Regions from separate parts of the Streptomyces sp. NPDC039423 genome, predicted to be linked through region 2. Evidence: riboswitches for the same ligand, from Rfam matches in the RefSeq annotation. Region 2 holds a riboswitch; each other region holds the start of a gene.

Region 1 (3,263 bases), 230 kb from region 2:
CGCGCTCGCCGGGAAGCGCTCCTCCGTGCTGATCCTGGGCGGCGGAGACGCGCTGGCCCTCCGGGAGGTTTTGCGCTACGACGACGTGGACACCGTCACCCTCGTCGACCTCGACCCGGCCATGACACGGCTGGCCCGCACCTTCGCCCCGCTGCTCGACCTCAACCGGCACGCGCTGTCCGACCCGCGCGTCACCGTCGTCAACGCCGACGCCTTCAACTGGCTGCGGGACGCCACCCGGCGCTACGACGCCGTCCTCATCGACTTCCCGGACCCGGACACCGCCGCCCTCGCCAAGCTGTACAGCGTCGAGTTCTACCACCTGCTGGGCCGCGTCCTGACCCCCGACAGCCGCGTCATGGTCCAGGGCGGGTCGCCGTTCTTCGCGCCCAAGTCGTACTGGTCCATCGCCGCCACCATCGGGAAGGCCGGCTACGCGACCACCCCCTACCAGGTCGACGTCCCCAGCTTCGGCAACTGGGGCTTCGTCCTCGCCACCCCCGGCGCCGACGGCCCGCCCCCGAAGCTGCGCCTCGCGGCCGACGCCCCGCCGCTGCGCTTCCTCGACGACGACGTCCTCGCGGCCGCCACCGTCTTCCCCGTCGACCGGCGCCCCCAGGACGTCCGCGCCAGCACTCTGATGGACCCGGCGGTGCTGGAGTACACCCGCCACGAGTGGCAGAACTACTGAGCGTGCCCGCCCGTGAGGGCGGCAGGGGTCAGCCGCGGCGGGGGCGCTGGCAGGCCGGGCAGGGCCGGTCGTGGCCCTGGGCGTCGATCACGGTGCCCCATTCGCCGCAGTCGTGGCAGTTCCGGGCCAGGGTGATGTCGATGCGGAGGGCGGGGGCGGGGGCGGGAGCGGTCGGGTCGGCTTCGTGGGCCATGCGGGAAAACTCCTCGTACAACGCGGTATGCGTAAGTTTGCACGATTTGGCATGGTTATGCAATGCCGGTGCGGTGGTGCGGTGGTTCCCGGGCGGAAACGCCGGCGGGGCCGGCCGCGAGGGTGCGGCCGGCCCCGGTGCGGGAGCGGGAGGATCAGTACGGGCCGTTGACGTTGTCGATCGAGCCGTACCGGTCGGCCGCGTAGTTGCAGGCGGCGGTGATGTTGGCGACCGGGTCGTAGAGGTCGGTCGAGGTGCCCGGCACGTGGTAGGCCTCGAAGGTCGGGGCGATCACCTGGAGGAGGCCCTTGGAGGGCGTTCCGGCCAGGGCGTTGGAGTCCCAGTTGTTGATCGCGAGCGGGTTGCCCGAGGACTCGCGCATGATGTTGCGGTGGATGCCCTCGTACGTGCCGGGGATGCCGTGCTGGGCCATGATGTCCAGCGCCTCGCGGATCCAGCCGTCCAGGTTGTCCGGGTAGGACACGGCCTTGGCGGCGGCCGGGGCGGCCTGGCGTACGGCGGACCGGTCGGCGCGCTCGGGGGCGGCGGAGGGGCGCGCGGCCGCGGCCTTGCCGGCGATGGTCAGCTTCAGGCCGGGGCGGATCAGGGACGGGTCGGCACCGATGGCCTTGCGGTTGTCGTCGTAGAGCTTCTTCCAGCCGCCGCTCACCCCCTGCTCCCGCGCGATCTTGGACAGGGAGTCGCCCGCGACGACGGCGTACGTGACGGTGCCGGCCTTCTTGGCGGCGGTCGTGGCGGCCGGCGCGGCGGACACGGCGGTGGTGACCGCGTGCACGGCGCTGGGCGCCGCGCTCGGTGCCGCCTCGGCGGCCGTGGCACCGATCATCGGCAGCGCGAGCGCCGCGCCACCCGTGCCCGCGGCCAGGAGGCGGCGTGCGAGCGGGCTGTTCTTGGCACGACGGTGCTTACCCTTTGCGGGCATGGCGAAATTCCTCTCCGTCGCCTGCGAGGTGAGCTGTCGGGTTCGGACGGGAGATGTCCGGCCGTGGTATTCACCACGACTTCACCCCGAGCCGTTCCGGTGTGATCCGGGCCGGCGGCTTACCTGGGTCCCCCGCTCCTGCCGTTGGTCCGTGAGTGGGTGGGGTTACCGGACGGCGGCAGGATTCGGCGGTCCATCCGGATTGAGGGGACCGTAAGCGAGAGAGGCCGCACGGAACAAGGCTGGAATTCCACACGCGCGGTTACCGCCGTGAAGTGGTGGACCGTCAACTTCGCAGTTCCCATACGGAAATACGGGCATGTGCGAGGGCTCGTGGAGGCAGGGCGCGGTGATGCTTATCACGCGGACCTCGGAAGGGCGACAAGTCGCCTATGTATGGCTGGACATGGGCACATGCCGCGTTACCGGCTTAGAGCCCATCGCGGGGTAAATGGGGCGTAAGGCTGCCGACTGGGCGGGTGATCGCCGGTCACTCGCGAGGAGCGCCGGGCGCGAACCACGGATGGCCGCCCCGATCGACACTCCCGTGGATCCCCGGGAACGAGCGGCATCGGCCCCCTTCCCACATTCACGCCTCGCGAAAGCAAGGCGGAGACGGGCCGAGTCCTGTCGACGGCGTCCGGAGCGGACGCGGCTTCTTTCCTGCGGCGGTCCGGTCGTCCATTGATCCACGCGTACCGGCCGGCCCGTGGTAACGCCGCGATCATTCAGGAATTCGGCGCCGGCGGGAAAGGAGCAAAACGGCCCTCGTCCATTCGGCGGGAATGGATCACTTCACCAGGAGATGTCGTCCAGCATCAGCTCCACCGGCTGCCGGGGCCCCGCGGACGGGGACTGCTCGGTCCACATGACCTTCCCGGTCGGGGTGTACCGGGTGCCCCACCGTTCGGCGAACTGGGAGACCAGGAACAGTCCCCGCCCACCTTCGTCGGTGGTGGCCGCGCGCCGCAGGTGGGGGGAGGTGCTGCTGCCGTCCGACACCTCGCAGACCAGCCGGCGCTCGTACAGCATCCGCACGCGGATGGGCTCCGAGCCGTACCGGATGGCGTTGGTGATCAGCTCACTGAGCATCAGCTCGGTGGTGAACCCGATGTCCTCCAGTCCCCACTGCTCCAGCTTCCGGCCGCACGCGGCCCGGACGCCGGCGACGGCCGCCGGGTCGGCCGGCACGTCCCAGTCGGCGACCCTGGACGGGTCGAGCAGCGTGGTGCGGGCCACCAGCAGGGCGATGTCGTCGCGGCGGTGCGGCGGCAGCATGGCCCGGAACACGGCCTCGCAGGTCTCCTCGGGCGGCCGGCCGGGGTGACCGGACAGCGTCTCGTGCAGCTCCCGCAGACCGATGTCGACGTCCCGCCGCCGGTGCTCGATCAGGCCGTCGGTGTACAGGACGAGCTGGGTGCCCTCGGCGAGCCGGA
Region 2 (3,263 bases):
ACATTTTTTACGGCGACAGAGGAGGCATGTCATGAGCCGCACGGCGCGGTACGTCCTGCCCGGCTTCACCGAGCGCACCAGCTCCGGCACCCGCACGGTCGACCCGTACTCCAAGCTGCTGGAGGAGCGGATCGTCTTCCTCGGCACACCCCTCGACGACACCGCGGCCAACGACGTCGTCGCCCAGTTCCTGTACCTCGAGTACGCCGCGCCCGACCGGGACATCTCGCTCTACATCAACTCCCCCGGCGGTCCGATGGAGGCCATGACGGCCGTCTACGACACCATGCGGGCGGTGCGCTGCGACGTGGAGACGACCTGCATCGGGCAGGCGGCGTCGACCGCCGCCGCCCTGCTCGCCGCCGGCACCCCCGGCAAGCGCCTGACCCTGCCGGGGGCGCGCGTCGTGATCCGACAGCCGTCCCTGGACGAGCCGCTGCACGGACAGCCGTCCGACCTGGACGTCCACGCCCGCGAGTTGCTGCGCCGGCGCGACCTGCTGGCCGGCGTCCTGGCCCGGCACAGCGGCCGGGACCGCGAGCGGGTGGACGCCGACCTGGAGCGCGACACGGTCCTCGACGCCGCCGGGGCCGTGGCGTACGGCCTGGTCGACCACGTCGTCGCGCGCCGCCGGGGCTGAGCGGTGCTGCCCCCGGAGCCCCCGCCCCTGCCCGCCCTCACCCGGGCCGAATGCGCGTTCGTCGACGGGTGGCTCGAGGTCGTCGACCTGCTGGGCCGGATCAATCCGGCGCGCGCCACCCACACCTATGGCGCCCTGCGCGCGGCGCAGGCCCTGGTCGGGCGCGCGACGGCGCTCCGTGACGCCCTGGCGTCGATGCACGAGCGCGGCGAGAGCGACGTGCATGCCCACACGCTGGCGCGGGCGCTGCGGGTGCTTGACGGCGAACGGCGCGCGAGTCGCGTGACGGTGCCTCACAATCGAGGCGTGGGACCGATGTAGCTCTCCCCCGAATGGGCTCAGGAGTACGAGAAACGCTCCCCCGTTCAGCGTACGCAACCGGACGAATTCTGTACGGCACGAGTTGCGCACCGACGCTACACGTCTGGCGGAATATCACGTTCCGGCCCTGGTACGGGGATCGTCGACGTCTCACCGCCGGGCGCCAAATCCCCCCTGTCCACCCGAATGGATCAGTCGTGAGGAGCCTCACAAACGGCCGTTTCGACTCGGAATTTCCCCTCGACATGGGTCAAGATCCCTCACGACGACAAGCCCCCGCCACCGCGGCGGGGCGGTCCGGGCGGACGCCGAGTCCTGCCGCCGCCCGGATGACTGGTCGACAGGAGTGGATCGGCAGGAGTGGAGGACCCAAGCAGTACGGGTGACCGAACGATGTTCGTCGCATCGGTCGCCCTTGGGGTGAAGCCGCGTCAGCGGCCGGGCAACTTCGCCAGTCCGAACCCGACAGGTCATCCTTCACAGGCGGCTGACGAAGGGTTGCGCAATGACCGCGCAGATTCATGTCCCGTCTCTGCTGTCCCGGGCCGGTGCCGTCTCGGCACTCGCCCTCGCCGCCGTCGGCGGCCCGGCACTGGTGCCCGGCGGTGTGTCCGAGGCCCAGGCCGCCCCGGCACACGCGACCAAGGCGCTGAACATCGCCGCGTCCAAGAAGGGCGCACCGTACGCGTACGGAGCGACGGGCCCGTCCCGGTTCGACTGCTCCGGACTGACGCTGTACTCGTACAAGAAGGCCGGCAAGTCACTGCCGCGCACGGCGCAGCAGCAGTACAACAAGACCCGCCACATCTCCGCCTCCAGCAGGGTGAAGGGCGACCTGGTCTTCTTCCACCGTGGCAGCAGCGTCTACCACGTGGGCATCTACGCGGGTAACAACAAGATCTGGCACTCACCGAAGTCGGGATCGGTGGTGAAGCTGGACAAGATCTGGTCGAAGTCGGTCTGGTACGGACGCGTCCGCTGACGCTCCGGGCATGACCCGCGGCGCGGGGGTACTCGTCCGGAATGTCCGGCGAGAGCCCCCGCACCGCGCGCAACGAGACGCCCCTGGAGCGCGCCGACCGCAACTTCGCCGAGCTGCTCCAGGAACTGCGCGTCACCCAGACCGGCGTCCAGATCCTGTTCGCCTTCCTGCTCACCCTGGCGTTCACCCCCCGCTTCACCTCGCTGGACTCCTACCAGCGGGGGCTGTACGTGGTGACGCTGCTGCTCTCCGTGGTCGCCGCGGCGCTGCTGACCGCCCCCGCCGCGCTGCACCGCACGCTGTTCCAGCAGGGCGCCAAAATCCGCATCGTGGCCGTGTCGTCCCGGCTGGCCCGGATCGGGCTCGCGGTGCTGGCGCTGGCGCTCACCTGCTCAGTGTCGCTGGTGGTGGACGTGGTGCACGGCCGGCCCGAGGGCCTGGCGGCCGGCGCCTTCACCCTGGCGGTGTGCGCCGGGCTGTGGGGGCTCCTCCCCCACCTCGTGCGGCGCCGGCTCGGCGAGCGGCCGCCGCCGGAGCGGCCACCGGGGAACCGCACGCGGGTCAGGTCACCGGGACCGTCCAGGGGAGGGCGATCCACACGGTCTTGCCGCCCTCGGCGGTCGGGGTCACGGACAGGCGGCCACCGCACTCGGCGGCGAGCCAGCGGATGATGACCATGCCCCGGCCGTTGTCCTGCTGCACGGCCGCCGGGAGCCGGCGGGGCCAGCGCGGGTGGCTGTCGGTGACCCCGATGCGCAGTTGCTCGTCGCGTTCCAGCCTCACGTCCACCGTGAAGGTCGGCGACTGACCGAAGGTGTGCTGGACGGCGTTGGTGGCGAGCTCCGAGACGATGAGCCGTACCGTGTCGGCGGTCTCGGCCTCGCCCGGCAGGCCCCATTCCTCGAGGACGTCCGCCACGTACCTCCGGGCGGCGGAGACCGAGGCGGGAGCGCTCGGCAGAGTGACGGATGCTTCCTGATGGTCTGCCATGGCGACGCCGTCCCTTTCCCACCGGGGCCGGACTCCGACACGTACCGGATGTTCGGTGAGCTCGGCCTCGGATTGTGCTTCGCGCCAGACTGCCACTCAGGTAGCCCCTGTTGGGGCCGATCCACCAAGATATGCATATATCTGTCGCCCGAAGCGGTGAACTCTGCCCCTGAAGGCCGGATTTGGGCGGCAAACTGATGGGTTGCCCGACGTCGGGAGGAACGGTCATGCGGGGCACGCGGCACGGACCGGCGGTGCGCAGGCGCAAGCTCGGCGAGGAGTTGCGCGCCCTGCGGCTGGCCGCCGACCTGACCAGCCGGGAGGCGGCGC
Region 3 (3,263 bases), on a different contig from region 2:
ACGGGCCGGTGGAGCTGGCCACCTGGCGGTTCGCGACCGAGCCGCTGACCATCGGCGGGGAGCGGATCGGCGCGGGCGACCCGGTGCTCGTCGTCCTCGCCGCGGCGGACCGGGACCCGGAGCGGTTCGCCGAGCCGGACACGCTCGACCTGGCGCGGCGGGACAACCAGCACCTCGGGTACGGGCACGGCATCCACTACTGCCTCGGCGCGCCGCTCGCGCGGCTGGAGGGGCAGACCGCGCTGGCGACGCTGCTGACCCGGTTGCCCGACCTCCGGCTTGCGGTGGATCCGGCCGATTTGCGGTGGCGGGGCGGGCTCATCATGCGTGGACTGCGCACGCTTCCGGTGGAGTTCACCCCGTTCGTCCCGTCCCGCGGCTGACGGTCCGTCATTTCTGTGATCTTCGCGTAATCTCCGGTGCATCGACTTGTGACTGACGTTCGAATGCCGCTACGTTCACCGTCACCTCAGCAGTCACGCGAAAGGCAGCACCGCATGCGCTCCGGGAACGGCCGGCACCGACGACCCCGTCAAGCCCCCGCCATCGTCGTCGCGGCAGGGGTGACCGGATCCGCCATCGCGCTCCCGCTGCTCGGCGCGGGTTCCGCGTCGGCGGCCGACGCCGCCACCTGGGACCGGGTGGCCGAGTGCGAGTCCGGCGGCATGTGGAGCGCCGACCTCGGCAACGGTTTCTACGGCGGCCTCCAGATGTCGCAGGAGACCTGGGAGTCGTACGGCGGCCTCGCCCACGCCGCCCGCCCCGACCTCGCCAGCCGCAGCGAGCAGATCCTGGTCGCCGAAAAGGTCTACGCCGCGACCGGAGTGAGGGCGTGGGAGACCTGCGCCCCCATCGCGGGCCTGGGCGGCGCCGCCGAGGCGACCGCCACCGACCCCACGACGGCCGCCCCGGCGGCCCCCGGGACGACGGACGCGCCCGACCCGGCCGAGACGCTGGAGGATCCGGCCGCGCCCGCGAAGCCCACGCCGTCGAAGCCGGCCGGGACCCCGCTGCCCGCCGAGCCCGCCCCGTCGGCGCCCGGCGCGCCGGCGAGCCCGGCCCCGGGCACCGGCAAGCACCGGGGCGAGGCCGCCAAGGAGGAGACTCCGGTGACGGAGCCGGCCGCTCCGGCCGACCCCACCGCCCCGGCCGACCCCACCGCCCCGCCCGTCCCGGGTGCCACGGCGGGTGACGGCGGCCTGGAGGCCACCGGCCCCGACGGGACCGGCGATTCGGCCACGGGGCGCGAAACGGACGGGCATCCCTCGCGCGGTGACGGGGCGACACGCGACCCGGGCAGCGTCGCGCCCGGCGCGTACACCGTCCGCCCCGGGGACAACCTCTCCGACATCGCGGAGGAGCAGAAGGTCCCCGGCGGCTGGCCGGCCCTCTACGAGGCCAACCAGGACACCGTCGGTGCCGACCCGGACCTCATCGTCCCCGGTCAGAGCCTGGAGCTGACGGCCGATCAGCCGTAGGTATCCGCCCCTATGTCCGCTTCTGTGTAAGTGAGACATGAATCTCTTCACACCGATCGGCGTTCCGGGAGCGACGGAACCGCACAATCCGCCCTTCACCTGCGTAAACGCCCGTCAAGGGCCGTCGCATAAGGGCGGATTGACCCCGATGTCCGTCTTTGAACTTCGGGAAGGTCTGTGTCTACGGTCGTGACCGCTCGCCACCGCGGGCCCCATCGACCGGAACGCCGAATCCTGCCGCCGGCCGTTGGGAACAGTCGTCGCTTCACGCGCCGGAGGCAGGAGCGGGGGACCCAAGGTACGTGCCGGGCCCGGCCATGGAGACATGGCACGGGGACGGCTTGGGGTGAAGCCGCGCGCACCACGGTGCCGCGCGGCCGGGCAGCTCACGCCCGAACCCGACAGCTCACCTCGCAGGCGTCGGTGAGGAGATGTCCCATGCTGTTCTCCGGCAAGGCCAAGCACCGTCGCCCCTCCAAGGCCGCCCGATTCGCCGCGTTCGCCGGCATCACCGGCGTCGCCGTCGCCGCCCCGCTGCTGGGCGCCACCTCCGCCTCGGCGGCCACCTCCGCCGAGTGGGACAAGGTCGCCCAGTGCGAGTCCGGCGGCGACTGGTCCATCAACACCGGCAACGGCTACTACGGCGGCCTCCAGTTCTCGGCGTCCACCTGGGCCGCGTACGGCGGCACCGCCTACGCCTCGACCGCCGACCAGGCCTCGAAGTCCCAGCAGATCGAGATCGCCGAGAAGGTCCTCGCCAGCCAGGGCAAGGGTGCCTGGCCGAGCTGCGGCGTCGGTCTGTCCGGCGCCTCCTACGACGGCGGCGCCGAGCAGGCCCAGCCGCAGCAGGAGCGCGAGGCCGAGCAGCCCACCACGCGCAGCGAGAAGCGCACCGCGCCGAAGGCCGCGCCCAAGGCCGAGGCCGCGCCGAAGGCCGAGTCCAAGAAGACCGTCACCACCCCGACCGGCAAGAAGGTCGAGAAGGGTGACGGCGAGTACAAGGTGAAGGCCGGCGACACCCTCAGCACCATCGCCGCCGAGAAGAAGGTCTCCGGTGGCTGGGAGAAGCTCTTCGAGCTGAACAAGGACATCGTCGACGACGCCGACCTGATCTACCCGGGTCAGCAGCTCCACCTGAGCTGACCCCGCACACCACCCCGGTCCGGCGCGCCCCTTCCCCCGTGCGTGCCGGGCCGGGGTCTTCCCGTTCGCGCGCCTGAGCGGCTCCGCGCACACGTGCGGTCGCGCGCTTGAGCGACCCCCCGCACACGCGAACTACTCGTCGGTAAGTTTCGTGGCGTTATGTCCGTGAAGCGGCCTCGTGAGCCCTTTTTCGTCCCAGGAGGCGGGCGTCGGCTGGTCACGGCTCCCGGGCCGGTTAGGCTCTTGCCGCAAGGCCGAAGAGACCCTGCACCGCATGCGTCACATTTTGCGTCACATCCCAGAAGGAGATGCTCGTGCCGTCCATCGACGTCGTCGTAGCCCGGGAAATCCTGGACTCCCGAGGCAACCCCACGGTCGAGGTCGAGGTCGGCCTCGACGACGGCAGCACCGGCCGTGCTGCCGTCCCGTCCGGTGCCTCCACCGGAGCGTTCGAGGCCCTCGAGCTCCGCGACGGTGACAAGGACCGCTACCTCGGCAAGGGTGTCGAGAAGGCCGTCCTCGCCGTCATCGAGCAGATCGGCCCGGAGCTCGTCGGCTACGACGCCACCGAGCAGCGGCTGATCGACCAGGCGATGTTCGACCTGGACGCCACCCCGGACAAGTCCTCGCTCGGCGCCAACG

Evidence for each region. Region 2 has a riboswitch for cyclic di-AMP ahead of ACZ7LK_RS16795 (C40 family peptidase). Riboswitches for the same ligand answer to the same signal wherever they lie in the genome.
Region 1: linked by a shared signal. The riboswitch ahead of ACZ7LK_RS15790 (LysM peptidoglycan-binding domain-containing protein) and the one ahead of ACZ7LK_RS16795 (C40 family peptidase) in region 2 are both predicted to bind cyclic di-AMP.
Region 3: linked by a shared signal. The riboswitch ahead of ACZ7LK_RS20295 (transglycosylase family protein) and the one ahead of ACZ7LK_RS16795 (C40 family peptidase) in region 2 are both predicted to bind cyclic di-AMP.

What each region holds. Positions count from the first base shown of each region.
Region 1 covers NZ_JBVKAH010000004.1:358,398-361,660, reverse strand. The annotation lists gene ACZ7LK_RS15800 (polyamine aminopropyltransferase) at 1-691, shown strand, start outside; gene ACZ7LK_RS15795 (hypothetical protein) at 720-884, opposite strand; gene ACZ7LK_RS15790 (LysM peptidoglycan-binding domain-containing protein) at 1,039-1,827, opposite strand; cyclic di-AMP (ydaO/yuaA leader) riboswitch at 1,831-1,999, opposite strand; gene ACZ7LK_RS15785 (SpoIIE family protein phosphatase) at 2,623-3,263, opposite strand, start outside.
Region 2 covers NZ_JBVKAH010000004.1:588,963-592,225, forward strand. The annotation lists gene ACZ7LK_RS16785 (ATP-dependent Clp protease proteolytic subunit) at 32-640, shown strand; gene ACZ7LK_RS16790 (hypothetical protein) at 644-961, shown strand; cyclic di-AMP (ydaO/yuaA leader) riboswitch at 1,290-1,462, shown strand; gene ACZ7LK_RS16795 (C40 family peptidase) at 1,467-1,943, shown strand; gene ACZ7LK_RS16800 (DUF6328 family protein) at 1,985-2,614, shown strand; gene ACZ7LK_RS16805 (ATP-binding protein) at 2,505-2,933, opposite strand; gene ACZ7LK_RS16810 (helix-turn-helix domain-containing protein) at 3,161-3,263, shown strand, end outside.
Region 3 covers NZ_JBVKAH010000006.1:104,251-107,513, reverse strand. The annotation lists gene ACZ7LK_RS20305 (cytochrome P450 family protein) at 1-383, shown strand, start outside; gene ACZ7LK_RS20300 (transglycosylase family protein) at 564-1,478, shown strand; cyclic di-AMP (ydaO/yuaA leader) riboswitch at 1,739-1,913, shown strand; gene ACZ7LK_RS20295 (transglycosylase family protein) at 1,917-2,621, shown strand; gene eno (phosphopyruvate hydratase) at 2,930-3,263, shown strand, end outside.